Regions from separate parts of the Marinomonas mediterranea MMB-1 genome, predicted to be linked through region 1. Evidence: predicted binding sites of a transcription regulator. Region 1 holds the regulator's gene; each other region holds the start of a gene.
The links. The regulator LexA, encoded in region 1, represses DNA repair genes until DNA is damaged. The targets are predictions, from matches to a motif close to TACTGTNTANNTANACAGTA.
Positions count from the first base shown of each region.

Region 2: dinB (DNA polymerase IV) is a predicted target of LexA. The motif match lies at 2,173-2,192, and genes of this name have one in related genera.
Region 3: uvrA (excinuclease ABC subunit UvrA) is a predicted target of LexA. The motif match lies at 2,724-2,743, and genes of this name have one in related genera.

Region 1 is NC_015276.1:2,468,668-2,473,025, reverse strand. Features, by position in the region: gene topA (type I DNA topoisomerase) at 1-219, shown strand, start outside; gene MARME_RS11295 (DUF6586 family protein) at 216-692, shown strand; gene MARME_RS11290 (hypothetical protein) at 696-974, shown strand; gene lexA (transcriptional repressor LexA) at 1,179-1,802, opposite strand; gene dinG (ATP-dependent DNA helicase DinG) at 1,872-3,995, shown strand; gene MARME_RS11275 (DEAD/DEAH box helicase) at 4,206-4,358, shown strand, end outside.
Region 2 is NC_015276.1:685,423-689,780, reverse strand. Features, by position in the region: gene MARME_RS03325 (hypothetical protein) at 1-861, opposite strand, end outside; gene dinB (DNA polymerase IV) at 1,105-2,160, opposite strand; gene MARME_RS22245 (hypothetical protein) at 2,332-2,523, shown strand; gene MARME_RS03310 (LPP20 family lipoprotein) at 2,609-3,217, shown strand; gene MARME_RS03305 (flagellar assembly protein FlgT) at 3,231-4,358, shown strand, end outside.
Region 3 is NC_015276.1:266,252-270,609, forward strand. Features, by position in the region: gene uvrA (excinuclease ABC subunit UvrA) at 1-2,671, opposite strand, end outside; gene MARME_RS01345 (MFS transporter) at 2,976-4,334, shown strand.

The DNA of each region.
Region 1 (4,358 bases):
TCAGAGTTGATCCCTTATATGGATCAGATTGATCCTAAATATCATTTCTTCTCTGATGCGCCAGTTATGGATAACGAAGGACGCCCAACTGTGATTCGATACAGCCGTAAGACGAAAGAGCAATATGTCATGACAGAAGAGAATGGCAAGCCGACTGGTTGGAAAGCATTCCATCAAAATGGTAAATGGGTTGTTGAAGAAGGCAAGAAAAAGAAATGAGCCCTCTTAACCCAGCAAGCCTAACGAATCAGCGATTAGACAGCGCACGACGACTTATCAGTGAGATTAAGTCGTCTGACGGAGATTGGTTCACCCAAGGTCACGAACCGACCGTAACTTTTCTTCTTCGTAGTGCGTTGAATGGTTTGCTTCAAGAGGTCAAGATAGCCTATGGTTTAACGGCTGATTTGACAGTAGAACAACTTATTACAAATGCGACGGATAATGAACTCACAGTGCCTGTACTTAGTGAGCTAAAGCTTTTGAGCGCCGACTCAAATTCTTGGTTTAGCATGTTGCTTGCGTCTTTCGATACGTATTTCGAATGCAGGCCTAACCCGATTAGCAGTCAATTAAGTGATGTTCAAATGATAGGAGCGTCAGCAAGCGACCTCGGCGGATCAGTCAAATCCTATTTGGATTCTTTGGTTGAGTTGGTGTTGAGATTTAGAGAAGAATCCTCAGAGTATTAAAGAATGAAAGACGCTTACCTCGAAATAGTCGAGTTAGATAATGGTGATATTGTGCTTCGTCCGGTGGCTGAAGATGATTCAGATGCCCCGGAAAAGCCTCTTGCTGTATTGCAAATTCCAGAAGACACACGCTCATTGTTAAAAGATCGCTACTTTGAGTTGGCAAAACGCATGTTTCATGCGGGTATTGATTATGTCTATTCTGATGATTTCTCAGATCAAATGGATATGGATATGGATATGGCGGAAGACATGGATATGATGCCTAAGGTTTTGCACTAGTTAAGGCCTTTCTCTGTAAAAACAGGGTGAAAGGTTTTCGCTCTATCGCCAAATAAAAAAAGCAACGCTTAAATAAATGAGCGTTGCTTTTAAGTTTTAGAGCCATTGGCTTTTTAGATATTCTAAGTGCTTTGCTTTCGGTTAGGAGGTAATGTCGTTTACAGTCGCTATACGAAAGCTTAAAAGTCTACTTAGGTGCCTTAACTAGATGCCTTGACGAATAACGCCGACAGATAAGCCTTCGATGGCAAATTCTTCGCTCTCAAGATCCACTAGAATATCATCGAACTCGGTGTTTTCGGCAATAAGTCTTACCTTACTGCCTTTCTTTTCAAATCGTTTTACCGTCACTTCTTCGCCAATTCGAGCGACGACAATTTGACCATTTCGAACGGCGTGGGTTTTATGGACAGCAAGCAAATCGCCATCCATAATGCCAACGTCTTTCATGCTCATACCGCTGACGGATAGTAGGTAGTCTGCTTTAGGTGAAAACATGCTGGGGGGGACGGAAATGTGGGTCGCGACGTTTTCTTGCGCTAGAATAGGGGCGCCTGCGGCGACCTTACCGACAACGGGTAGGCCCAGGTCAGAATCGTTTGCGCCTGCTGGCGTTTCGTTTATAAGGCGAATACCACGCGAAGCACCGGACAACATTTCAATGGCACCTTTTTTAGAAAGTGCTTTTAAGTGTTCTTCTGCGGCATTAGGTGAGCGAAAACCCAATCGAGCGGCAATTTCTGCACGAGTGGGAGGGAAGCCGGTTTCGCTAATGTGTTGGCGAATCGTTTCCAATACGTCAGACTGTCTTTTGGTTAATTTAATCATAATTCATCTGTTTGTTTGTACAGTTACTGTTATTATATACAGTCTATTTAAAAATACTCAACAAGATTAATGCTTTCCGACAAAATAAAGAACGAAATTCAGTCTGCGTATCGTGCGTCCCTTGAATCTAAAGGTCATAAACCTCGGGTAGGGCAGCGCCAAATGATTGCGACCATTGCTCGAACCTTAGGTGGGATAAAGCAAGGCACTGAAGGCGAACGCCTCGGTGAAAAGCATGTCGCGGTAGTAGAGGCCGGTACTGGTACAGGTAAGACGTTGTCTTATTGTCTGTCGGCTATTCCAATTGCAAAAGCGAAAGGGGTAAAGCTCGTCATTTCGACAGCAACCGTAGCGCTTCAAGAGCAAATCCTATTTAAAGAGCTGCCCGACTTGCTCGAACATACAGAGGTTGCTTTTCGATATACGTTGGCAAAAGGTCGCGGGCGGTATCTTTGTTTAAATAAGCTCGAAGACTTCATGGGCAGTGAAGAACTTGCGACGGACGATATGTTTGCGGGGTTGCTTGAGCAGCATTTACAAACGGATGATGTGAATACCGCCTTATACCAAAAAATGGACGAAGCGCTTAAAAATAGCGATTGGGATGGTGATAAAGATAACTGGGAAGGTATCTTGAGAGATCAAGATTGGCGGCGACTCACGACCGACCACCAGCAATGTACCAATCGAAATTGCGCTAACTTTTCGGCGTGCCCATTTTTCAAAGCAAGAGCTGAAATAGAGACAGCCGATGTTATTGTCGCAAACCACGATCTTGTTCTAGCGGATTTATCGCTGGGTGGCGGTGCTATCTTGACCCCACCTGATGAAACCATTTATGTCTTCGACGAAGGCCACCACTTGCCAGATAAAGCAATTGGGCACTTTAGGCACGAAATTAGATTGCAGGGCAGTATTAGTTGGCTGCGTCAACTGGAAAAAAATCTACTGACGCTCAAGCAAGAGCTGACTCAAGAAGTGAGTCTAACGGGGCAATTGTTAATGAAAATCCCCCAGCAAATACAAACCGTTGTTAATTTTATTCAGTATGTGCAACAAGGGTTAGCCCCTTACATACAGCAACTTGGGCTTGATTTAGAGAACAATCAACACCGTTTCGAATTTGGTGTCGTCCCCGAAGAGTTGCGACAGTTAGCTTATAGCTTGTCTACCTCTTACCAAAAACTGTTTGGCCAAATTGAAAGCATTCAAGATGAATGTAAAAAAGTAAAACAAAACGAAGGTATGGGGGTTACCCAAGAAACTGCCGAAAATTGGCAGCCAATCTTAGGTGTCATCTTAGGGCGTTTAGAGCAAGCCGTTGAGTTGTGGCGTTTGTATTCTCATCAGGATGATCTCAATTACCCTCCGAATGCTCGATGGCTCGAAGTGGTTGGTCAAGGTTTAGAGCAAGATATTGAGCTTGGCGCTTCGCCAATATTGGCGGCTCACACATTAAGAATGCAACTCTGGGATAAGTGCTTTGGCGCTGTCGTTACGTCTGCCACCTTGACTGCGCTCAATCAGTTTAATCGATTTAATATGCGTTCCGGTGTGCCGAGAGAATCAGAATATCTGCGTGTTCTTAGCCCGTTTGACTTTGCCAACAAGGCAGAACTGATTGTACCCGACTTCGTTAGTGAGCCGAATAAGGCCGATGACCATACCAAAGAGATTGTACAGTATTTAAATAAGCACATCGATCTAACGCAAGGTAGCTTGGTCTTGTTTTCCTCTCGCAAGCAAATGGAGTCAGTGGCAGATCAAGTGAACGACTCGTTGAAAGCCATTTTGCTTATTCAGGGGGAGCAATCAAAGCGTATTATTTTAGATAGCCATAAAGAAAGGCTAGATAAAGACAAAGGCAGTTTGTTATTTGGTTTGGCGAGTTTTGCCGAGGGGGTCGACTTGCCAGGTAAATATTTAACACGCGTATTTATTGCGAAAATACCGTTTTCCGTGCCTGATGACCCAGTGGAAGCAACGCTCGCTGAATGGATTCAAAAACGAGGTGGTAATCCATTTATGGAGATTTCGATTCCAGATGCCTCACTGAAGCTTGTGCAAGCAACAGGGCGTTTGCTACGAAGCGAGAGCGATGAAGGTGAAATCCACATTATGGATAAACGCCTTAAGACAAAACGCTATGGCTCTCAGCTCATTGCGAGTTTGCCACCTTACAAAATGAGGTAGTTAAATTGGAAATGGCTTACCTTGGCCATTGGTGCCGAGGTAAAGCGCGTATTATTAGTGCTTAATGAACCTTTTGAACACCTTTATTTACAAATACATGGTACGAGAGAAAACCTAATTGCGAATTAGTAATGATAAAATCCGACTGTTTAGGTAAACTCTCTACCCAAATTTAACCATCAATCTCTAAAAGGTCACATAGACTACAAAATGGATACTAAAAACGAAGACATTGCTAAAGAGCAGAACTCAAAACCCAGTCGCCCTCGACGCTCGCGCAAGCGTAATCGCGCTCCAGCAAACAAAGCCGCTAGTGATTCTGCTACTCAAGTGACTTCAGAAAAAATCTGGTCTATTGATGAC
Region 2 (4,358 bases), 1.8 Mb from region 1:
AAATTCTTTTAGCTCATCACTCGACATCACTTTAATGTCTAACGTATCCAGTATGCCGCCATGAATGTCGTACAAATGGTCTTCTAGCGTTCTTTCCTGTTTATTGCGCCATTCATAAACCACTTCGTAGTTTGGTGCTCGCATCCACAACAAAATATCGATATGCTCGAATAACGCTCTATAACCATGTTTTAGGTGGTCATTAACCAGGCGGCGCCACTCACCATCGCCGTCACGCGTCGCTTCTAATTCATTTATGGGCTCTTGAAGCGTTTTACGAGGCATTTCACCCAGCCCCACACACCAACCCTCAAAAAAGACAACGTCAACTGGCCCTTCTACCTGAGTCCAACGATGAACAGGTTTACGATCATCCATCGATTTATCAAACACAGGCAAAAACATCACCTCACCGTCTTTTAGCTCTTTCAATCTTTGAATGATGGTATCCGCTAACTCAACGTCATGCGTGCCTGGCACGCCTCGCACAGAAAATAAGTCATGAGTTTCTTGGGAATATTTCATTCGATCTGAGCGGGTCAAGTAAAGGTCATCCAAGCTCAATACAACCGCGTTTAAATCAAACCCTTTTTTAAGTATGTGACTAACAACCGTACAAAACGTTGTTTTACCACACCCTTGTGCACCGGACATACCTAGAATAAGAGGACCTACATTGGGCCGTGATCGCTCGCTGACCCAATTAGAAAAAGGCAAAAATAAATCGTCGATTCGGTCTGCTAGAGACTCATCGGCGTACAAACTTTTTAATGTCTGCTCTACATCAAACCGTAGTCGTTGCGACAGTGACCCCGGCATACTTTTAGCTAATTCGGTTTTTAGTTCACTCGACGTTCTCATAGTCAACCACCTACATTATTGCGCTGTCATATTACTCAACAGTCGTTCTAAATGAGTGCTTAGACCTAACACCGAAAGTTACACTATAAAAGCCATGATCACGGCAACCGTTGCAAGCCACTTCGCACTACTTATCATGTTAATATAGAGCACGGATTACTAATGAACAAAAAATAGACAAAATATTCATCCATTAACAACCAAAGCTTTCTGTTCATTTTTGTACGTGTGAAGCAAAAAAGATCAATGAAACGGAAACAATTCAAGTTGCTTTAAAATGGGAGGCGTCAGCCGATACCCCGCCCCAATAAGCCTGACGGGCTTGTTGTGACGAGCATGCGCCTCTATCAATAACGCCGTGAAAACAGAGTCTTCAAGCTTACCGACGATCGGCCTTTCTATCGTCGTTTGGGTAAAGTCATTAAATTTCAGTTTTAAATAGTATTTGCAAATGTGTTGCTCACAGCGGTTCCTTTTCACCCGTATCTTAAGTTCTTCCAGTATATTTGGCAGCTGAACCACACTTTCATCAACGGAATTTAAGTCATAAGCAAAGGTGTGCTCAACAGAGACGCTTTTTCTTTCGCGTGAGACTTGAACGGGCCGATCATCGATACCCTGAGAGAATTGCAGCAAGCGATACGCCATGCTTCCAAAAGACTTAATCAACTGCTCTAACGGCACTGCTTTCAGGTCACGGCATGCAACGACGCCCATTCGCTGCAACTTTTCTTGAGCCACCTTGCCAACCCCCGATATTCTGGCGACAGGAATGTTTTCTACGAAAGACTGAAGCTCATCAGGCGTCACGGCCTTGATGCCATTTGGTTTATTCCAATCACTCGCTACTTTTGCCAGAAACTTATTGGTTGCCACGCCAGCCGATACCGTTATTCCAATTGAGCACTCAATTCTTTTACGTATATCTTGGGCAATACGCGTTGCACTGCCGCCAAAGGCCGTACTATTGGACACATCTAAATAAGCTTCATCTAAGGATAATGGCTCTATAATGTCGGTATAGTCTCTGAAAATCTCATGCATTTGCTGTGAGGCTTCTCGATATTTAGACATATTTCCGGGAATAATGAGCAAATCTGGGCATAGCCTTTTCGCTAAAGAACTTGGCATAGCGGAGCGCACACCAAACTCTCTCGCTTTGTAATTAGCCGTCGCCAATACACCACGAGAGTTTGACGGCCCACCTATGGCAACTGGGAGATCTTTAAGGCTAGGGTCGTCCCGCATTTCAACAGCGGCATAGAAGCAATCGGCATCAATGTGTATCACTTTTCGCATTCGGCACACCAAAACTGTATATATAAACAGTATAATATACAAATTTTCGACGTTTTAGCGTAAAAAAGTCAACTTTATCGACTAAAAGTACAAAACTTCTTCAAGAACAGTCTTAAAAATCCGTAAAATTAGTAGATAATGCATAAATAGAGTGTTTTAGGAGCCTTGGACGTGAGAGTATTTCCAGTCAAGATAATAACGAGTCTCGTTGTGGGCGTATTTTTAAGCGGCTGTACCTACAACCATTACTATCAGAACAAAACGGCAATGGTCCCAACACCGAACTCAGATACGGCCATGGAACAGAATGCGACGATAAACAAGAAGCCCAAACAAAAGCTTAAGATTTATCGGGTTCATTAAAATAACGAGCCTTGAGAGCAACTCAAAAAAACAACCGTGACAAAATTGATTTTAAACATCATAAAGCGACACTTGGAGATCTATAATGTCTGTCTTTAAACACTTACCTTTACTTGCAATCATTTCTATTGCTCTGACAGCATGCAGTGGTGGTCCTGTTTTATCTCCAGAATGTACGTCTGTCTCTCCTTGCAACAATAGCATTTCGAACCTGACGACAGGGGAAGAAAAAGACATTGAAATTATCGACGTTGTACCGCGCGACCCAATCATTGTAAATGCCACTGGCTATTCAGCGCCGATTAGTCGAAAAAATCTGTCAAAGTCTCAAGCAAGACTCATGTCATTACGCGGCTCCAAACTCGATGCCTATCGAAATCTCGCAGAGCGTGTTTATGGTTTGAAAATTGATGGAACCAGCTCTATCAGCAATATGATGACAACACATGACGAGCTACGCACCTATGTTGACGCCTACTTAGTCGGTGCCAAGGTTGTCTCGCAACGAGAACTAGAAGACGGCACATTCGAAACAGTTGTCGAAATGGCATTACAGGAAAACTTTAGACAGTGTGTTAGCTCCCCTAGCTCAATTTTAAGCAACCCGGCTTGTCAAGTTCGCCCTCGTTACAATACCTCCAGCTCGTCTCAAAGCGGTAACAGTGCAACGACAAGTTTATATACCGTAGAGTAAAAAGGACGCTCATATGTGGACTTCTAGGAACGTATTTTCCACTTTGCTTATCACGTTGACAGTAAGTGTGTTGTCTATAACCAGCGCCTTTGCGACAACTATCCAAGCTCAAGGTGATGCCATTATCTACAACAACGATGTTGCCGATGCTCGTTATCGAGCGACGGAGCAAGCCATAAAGCAAGCGACGCTTCAGGCTAGTTCTAGGCTATCCGTGACCGAGTCCCTAACAAACGGTCAAAGTGCTAGTCAATTACGACTTCAAGCAGCGGGAAAGACTCAAAATACAAGAATTCTCTCCGAATCTGTTGAGGACAACATTCTTTCTCTTGTTGTCGAAGTAGACATCACACCCGAATCAATGTGCGACAATGGTGCTTCTAACCTCTATAGAAAGTCCGTTGCCATTACAAGTTTTGAGCTGCAAACACCACAGCAAGCCAGACTGGGCGCGCTCTACAATATATCACGAGAACTTCCTAAGAGCCTCGCTCAAGAAATTAATCGACAGGGTTACTTAAAAGCGCTTTCTGCGACCAACATTTCAGTTTACCCAGATTTAATAAACGCACCGACCTCAACAAATTATGACGGTTCGTTAACCAACATCACTCGTTTAGGCGAAGACCTAGGGGTTCAGTACGTTATAAGCGGTGTAATCCGGGATATTGGCGAAATTTATCCAAAACATCCCGATCAAAAAACACCTCTTAACAATTTACTGAGTTGGGCTAAAAAAGAAGACCAACAACGTAAAATGGTCTTAGACCTTTATGTTTACGACGGTTTTAGCGGCGCATTAATTTTTGAACATCATTATGATGAATCAGGTGAATGGGATACTGACGAATCTGACAAAGTAAGATTTGGTTCTGGGAAGTTCTGGACACTAAACTACGGTAAAGTCGTAGCGCAGATTCTAAAAGGCAGCGCGATTGATACCAGTGAGCAACTGCGTTGCCAACCCTTTGTTGCCAATATATTTCGTACAGAAGGGAATTTGATCCACCTTTCAGCAGGCTCATTAGCTGGCATAAAAAAAGGAGATCAGTTTCGGGTATATCGTCGATATGAGATATACAATCAACTTCAGAACACTCAAACCCAACTTAATAACGCCAATATCAACGTAACCATTACA
Region 3 (4,358 bases), 2.2 Mb from region 1:
AATTGTGTTCGATTACAACGATGGTATTTCCGTGGTCACGTAAGCGATGCAATACCTTAAGCAGCTGCTCTATATCCGCAAAATGAAGCCCCGTTGTTGGTTCATCAAGAATGTACAGCGTTTTGCCTGTATCGCGCTTAGAAAGCTCTTTAGCTAGTTTCACTCGCTGTGCTTCACCACCCGATAGCGTCGTCGCAGCCTGACCTAGTCGGATATACCCAAGACCCACGTCAATGAGAGTCTGTAGCTTACGCGCAATAGAGGGCACCGGATCAAAGAACTCACGAGCGTCTTCGATGGTCATTTCCAAACATTCGTGAATGTTTTTGCCCTTATAGTGGATCTCCAATGTTTCACGGTTGTATCGTTTGCCCTTACAGACATCACAAGGTACATAAACGTCAGGTAAAAAGTGCATTTCTACCTTGATCACACCGTCGCCCTGACAGGCTTCACATCGTCCGCCTTTCACGTTAAAACTAAATCGTCCCGGCTTGTAGCCGCGAGAGCGAGCTTCCTGAGTGGCAGAGAATAATTCACGCATTGGTGTGAAGATGCCTGTATAGGTCGCAGGGTTTGAGCGCGGAGTACGTCCAATTGGGCTTTGGTCAATATCGACACATTTATCAAATAAGTCTAGACCGTCTATTTTTTCGTATGGCGCGGCTTTGAGCGTTGTTGCACCATTGAGTGCCGTAGCTGCAAGCGGGAAGAGCGTGCCGTTAATCAGTGTTGATTTACCAGACCCTGAAACACCCGTTACACATGTCATCACACCATACGGTATGTTCAACGTAACGTTATTTAAGTTGTTGCCTTTAGCACCATGTAGCGTGAGATGTTTGCCTTCTTTCGCTGGGTGGCGTAAAGCAGGAACCTCGATCTTACGCACGCCGTTTAGATATTGCCCCGTCACGGATTTTTCACACGCCATAATATCTTCTGGCGTTCCGCTGACAATAACTTCACCGCCGTGTACGCCAGCACCCGGGCCGATATCGACCACGTGATCAGCGATACGGATTGCGTCTTCGTCATGCTCGACAACAATGACAGTATTGCCAAGGTCGCGTAAACGAGTCAACGTTTGAATGAGACGCTCGTTATCCCGTTGGTGAAGACCAATTGAAGGTTCGTCCAGAATGTACATGACACCCACAAGACCCGCGCCAATCTGACTGGCGAGGCGTATGCGTTGTGCTTCGCCGCCTGATAACGTATCCGCCTGTCGGTCTAAGGTTAAATATTCAAGGCCAACGTTAACTAAGAATGTGAGTCGGTCTTTGATTTCTTTTAGTATTTTCGACGCGATTTCGCCTTTAGCGCCGGTCAGCTGTAGCTCATCGAAATACTTCAAGCATTCCGCGATAGGCAGCTTAACGACCTCGGGCAATGTCTCTTCGCTGATAAAGACATTGCGAGCGGCACGGTTTAGTCGAGAGCCGCCACAATCGCTACACGGCTGAATGCTAATATACTGAGAAAGATCGTCTCGTACGCTTTCTGACTCGGTCTCGCGATAGCGTCGTTGTAAGTTTGGAATTACACCCTCGAAGACATGTGAGCGCGTCATCTTATCGCCACGTTCATTGATGTATACGAAATCGATCTTATCTTTTCCAGAACCAAAGAGAATCTTATCTTGGAACTTTTTCGGTATGTCTCGGTACTTGGATTCGATATCAAAGTCATAGAAATTCGCCAACGCATTGAGTTGCTGGAAGTAAAAAATACTTCGTCGACCCCAACCGCGAATGGCCCCCTCTGCAAGCGTCAGCGATTCGTCCTGAATGACTCTCTCAGGGTCGAAGACCTGATGCGTGCCTAACCCATCACACGTCTGACATGCGCCATTAGGGTTATTAAAAGAGAAGAGTCTCGGTTCAAGCTCGGTTAGGCTGTAACCACATACGGGACAGGCAAATTTACTGGAGAAAATATGTTCGTCTTTGGGCTCGTCCATGTTGATGACTTTGGCGATACCATCGGACAGCGCCAAACAGGTCTCGAACGATTCGGCTAAACGCAACTTTAGATCCTGACGGACTTTAAAGCGGTCAATGACGACTTCAATCGTGTGTTTTTTATTTTTTTCTAACGCAGGGGCGTCATCTAAATCGATCACCAAACCATCGATCCGCGCGCGGATAAAGCCTTTAGATAGCAGATCGCTAATCGTATGTAAGTGCTCACCTTTTCTGTCTTTTACGATCGGCGCGAGCAGCATCATCTTACTTTCTTCTGGAAGAGATAAGACCTTATCGACCATCTGAGAGATGGTTTGTGCTTCGAGTGGCTCTCCATGGTCGGGACATCTAGGCTGGCCCGCTCGTGCGAATAAGAGTCGAAGATAATCGTAGATTTCGGTAATTGTCCCCACGGTCGAACGTGGGTTATGAGACGTTGACTTCTGCTCAATCGAAATCGCAGGTGACAGACCTTCGATATGATCAATATCTGGCTTCTCCATCATGGAAAGGAACTGCCGAGCGTAAGTGGACAAAGACTCTACATAGCGACGTTGTCCTTCCGCGTACAAAGTGTCAAACGCCAGCGAGGATTTACCAGAGCCTGAGAGTCCGGTAATAACAACCAACTTGTCGCGTGGAATGTCTAAATCCACATTCTTCAGGTTATGAGTGCGCGCGCCGCGCACAGTAATGGTATCCATGAGTCTCCTACCAAATATGGGTAAAACAGGAAAATTTTAATCTGTGTATAATAACTGTCTATTTTTACAGTAGTTAAAATAGAGCTTCAACGGTATTTTTAGTAAAATCGCTCATCTTTTTTAATTTACCCTAGGGCTAAAAAGGCAAAGCGTAAGTCATCACCCTTCTCAAGCTTATACGCGAGTACGATGAATTTGGGCGTATTTTTGAAGAAATATCCTTTATCTTCAATCACTTGTTAGGATGTCGGCACGTATCTAAAACGCTGTATAACCCCTTTTCAGGCTATAATTTAGGCTTATTATGGATCTTATTGAACGTCGTTCTGTATTGGCGCTCGCCTTGGTGTATCTATTTCGCATGTTGGGCTTATTTCTTATTATGCCCGTTATCAGCATTGCAGCAGATGACTTAAGTGGTGCAAGCACTGCATTAATTGGTGTTGCGATCGGTATTTATGGTTTTAGTCAGGCAAGTTTGCAAATCCCAATGGGGATGATGTCAGACCATTTTGGCCGAAAACCTATTATCTTTATCGGTTTGATCCTATTTGCATTGGGTAGCCTTATTTGTGCCAACGCAGACGATGTGTATCAACTTATTACTGGACGGGCAGTGCAGGGAGCTGGCGCCATTGCTAGTACGTTAATGGCATTGTTAAGTGATGTCACCCGAGAACAAAACCGAACCAAAGCCATGGCGACCGTTGGTATCAGTATTGGTGCCTCGTTTATGATTTCTCTGGTGTTGGGGCCTTGGTTGTTTGACCTAGTTGGCTTAACCGGCTTGTTCTATTTATCTTTCGCGTTTTCTATCGTCGGTATTGGCTTAATCTTGTTTGCAGTGCCCAATGTCACACAACACAGCTTTAAGCGAGACACGACGCCAAGTAAAGTAGCTTTAGCGCGTGTGTTAAAAAACGGTCAGCTGCGCTTTTTAAACATCAGCGTCTTATTATTGCATGCTTCGTTAACCGCTTTGTTTGTCGCGATTCCGACGATTTTGTTGGAGCGTTTTGACTTAGCACTGGGGATGCACAGTGTTTTGTATTTAGTGGTTATGGGGCTTGCATTTATTGGCATGTTGCCTCTGGTGATCATGGCCGAAGCACGCGGTAAAATGAAATTAATATTATTGATTGTCATCGCGACAATCGGTATTTCCACATTACTTATGGGCTGGACTACAGTATTATGGGTGTTTGCAGTTTGGGTGTGTGCGTTCTTCATCGCCTTTAACACGCTTGAAGCGACCTTGCCTTCTTTGATCAGTAAATTGGCCCCTGTTGGTTACCGTGGTACTGCCATGGGTGTGTTCTCAACACATCAGTTTATGGGCGCGTTTCTAGGCGGGGTTGGTGGCGGATGGTTAGTTCAGCACTATGGAATGCAAGGCCTCTTTACAGTGGTTGGCTTGATCTGGTTAGCTTGGCTTATTATCGCCAGCCGTCAGCCTGCACCAAAATCGCTAAGTAGTTTAGCATTCAGCCTGCCCGATCTAACGGATGCAGAGTTGGAGGCATTTAAAAGGGAATTAGAGCGTATTCAAGGAGTGGAAGACATGCAGATTTTTACGGATGAGCAAACGGCTTATCTCAAGATAGACAAAAAACGGTTAGACAAAGAGACACTGAAGCGCGTAGCGCCTCAAGTGTCAATTTAGAATAGAGTTTCTGGAGAACGAACG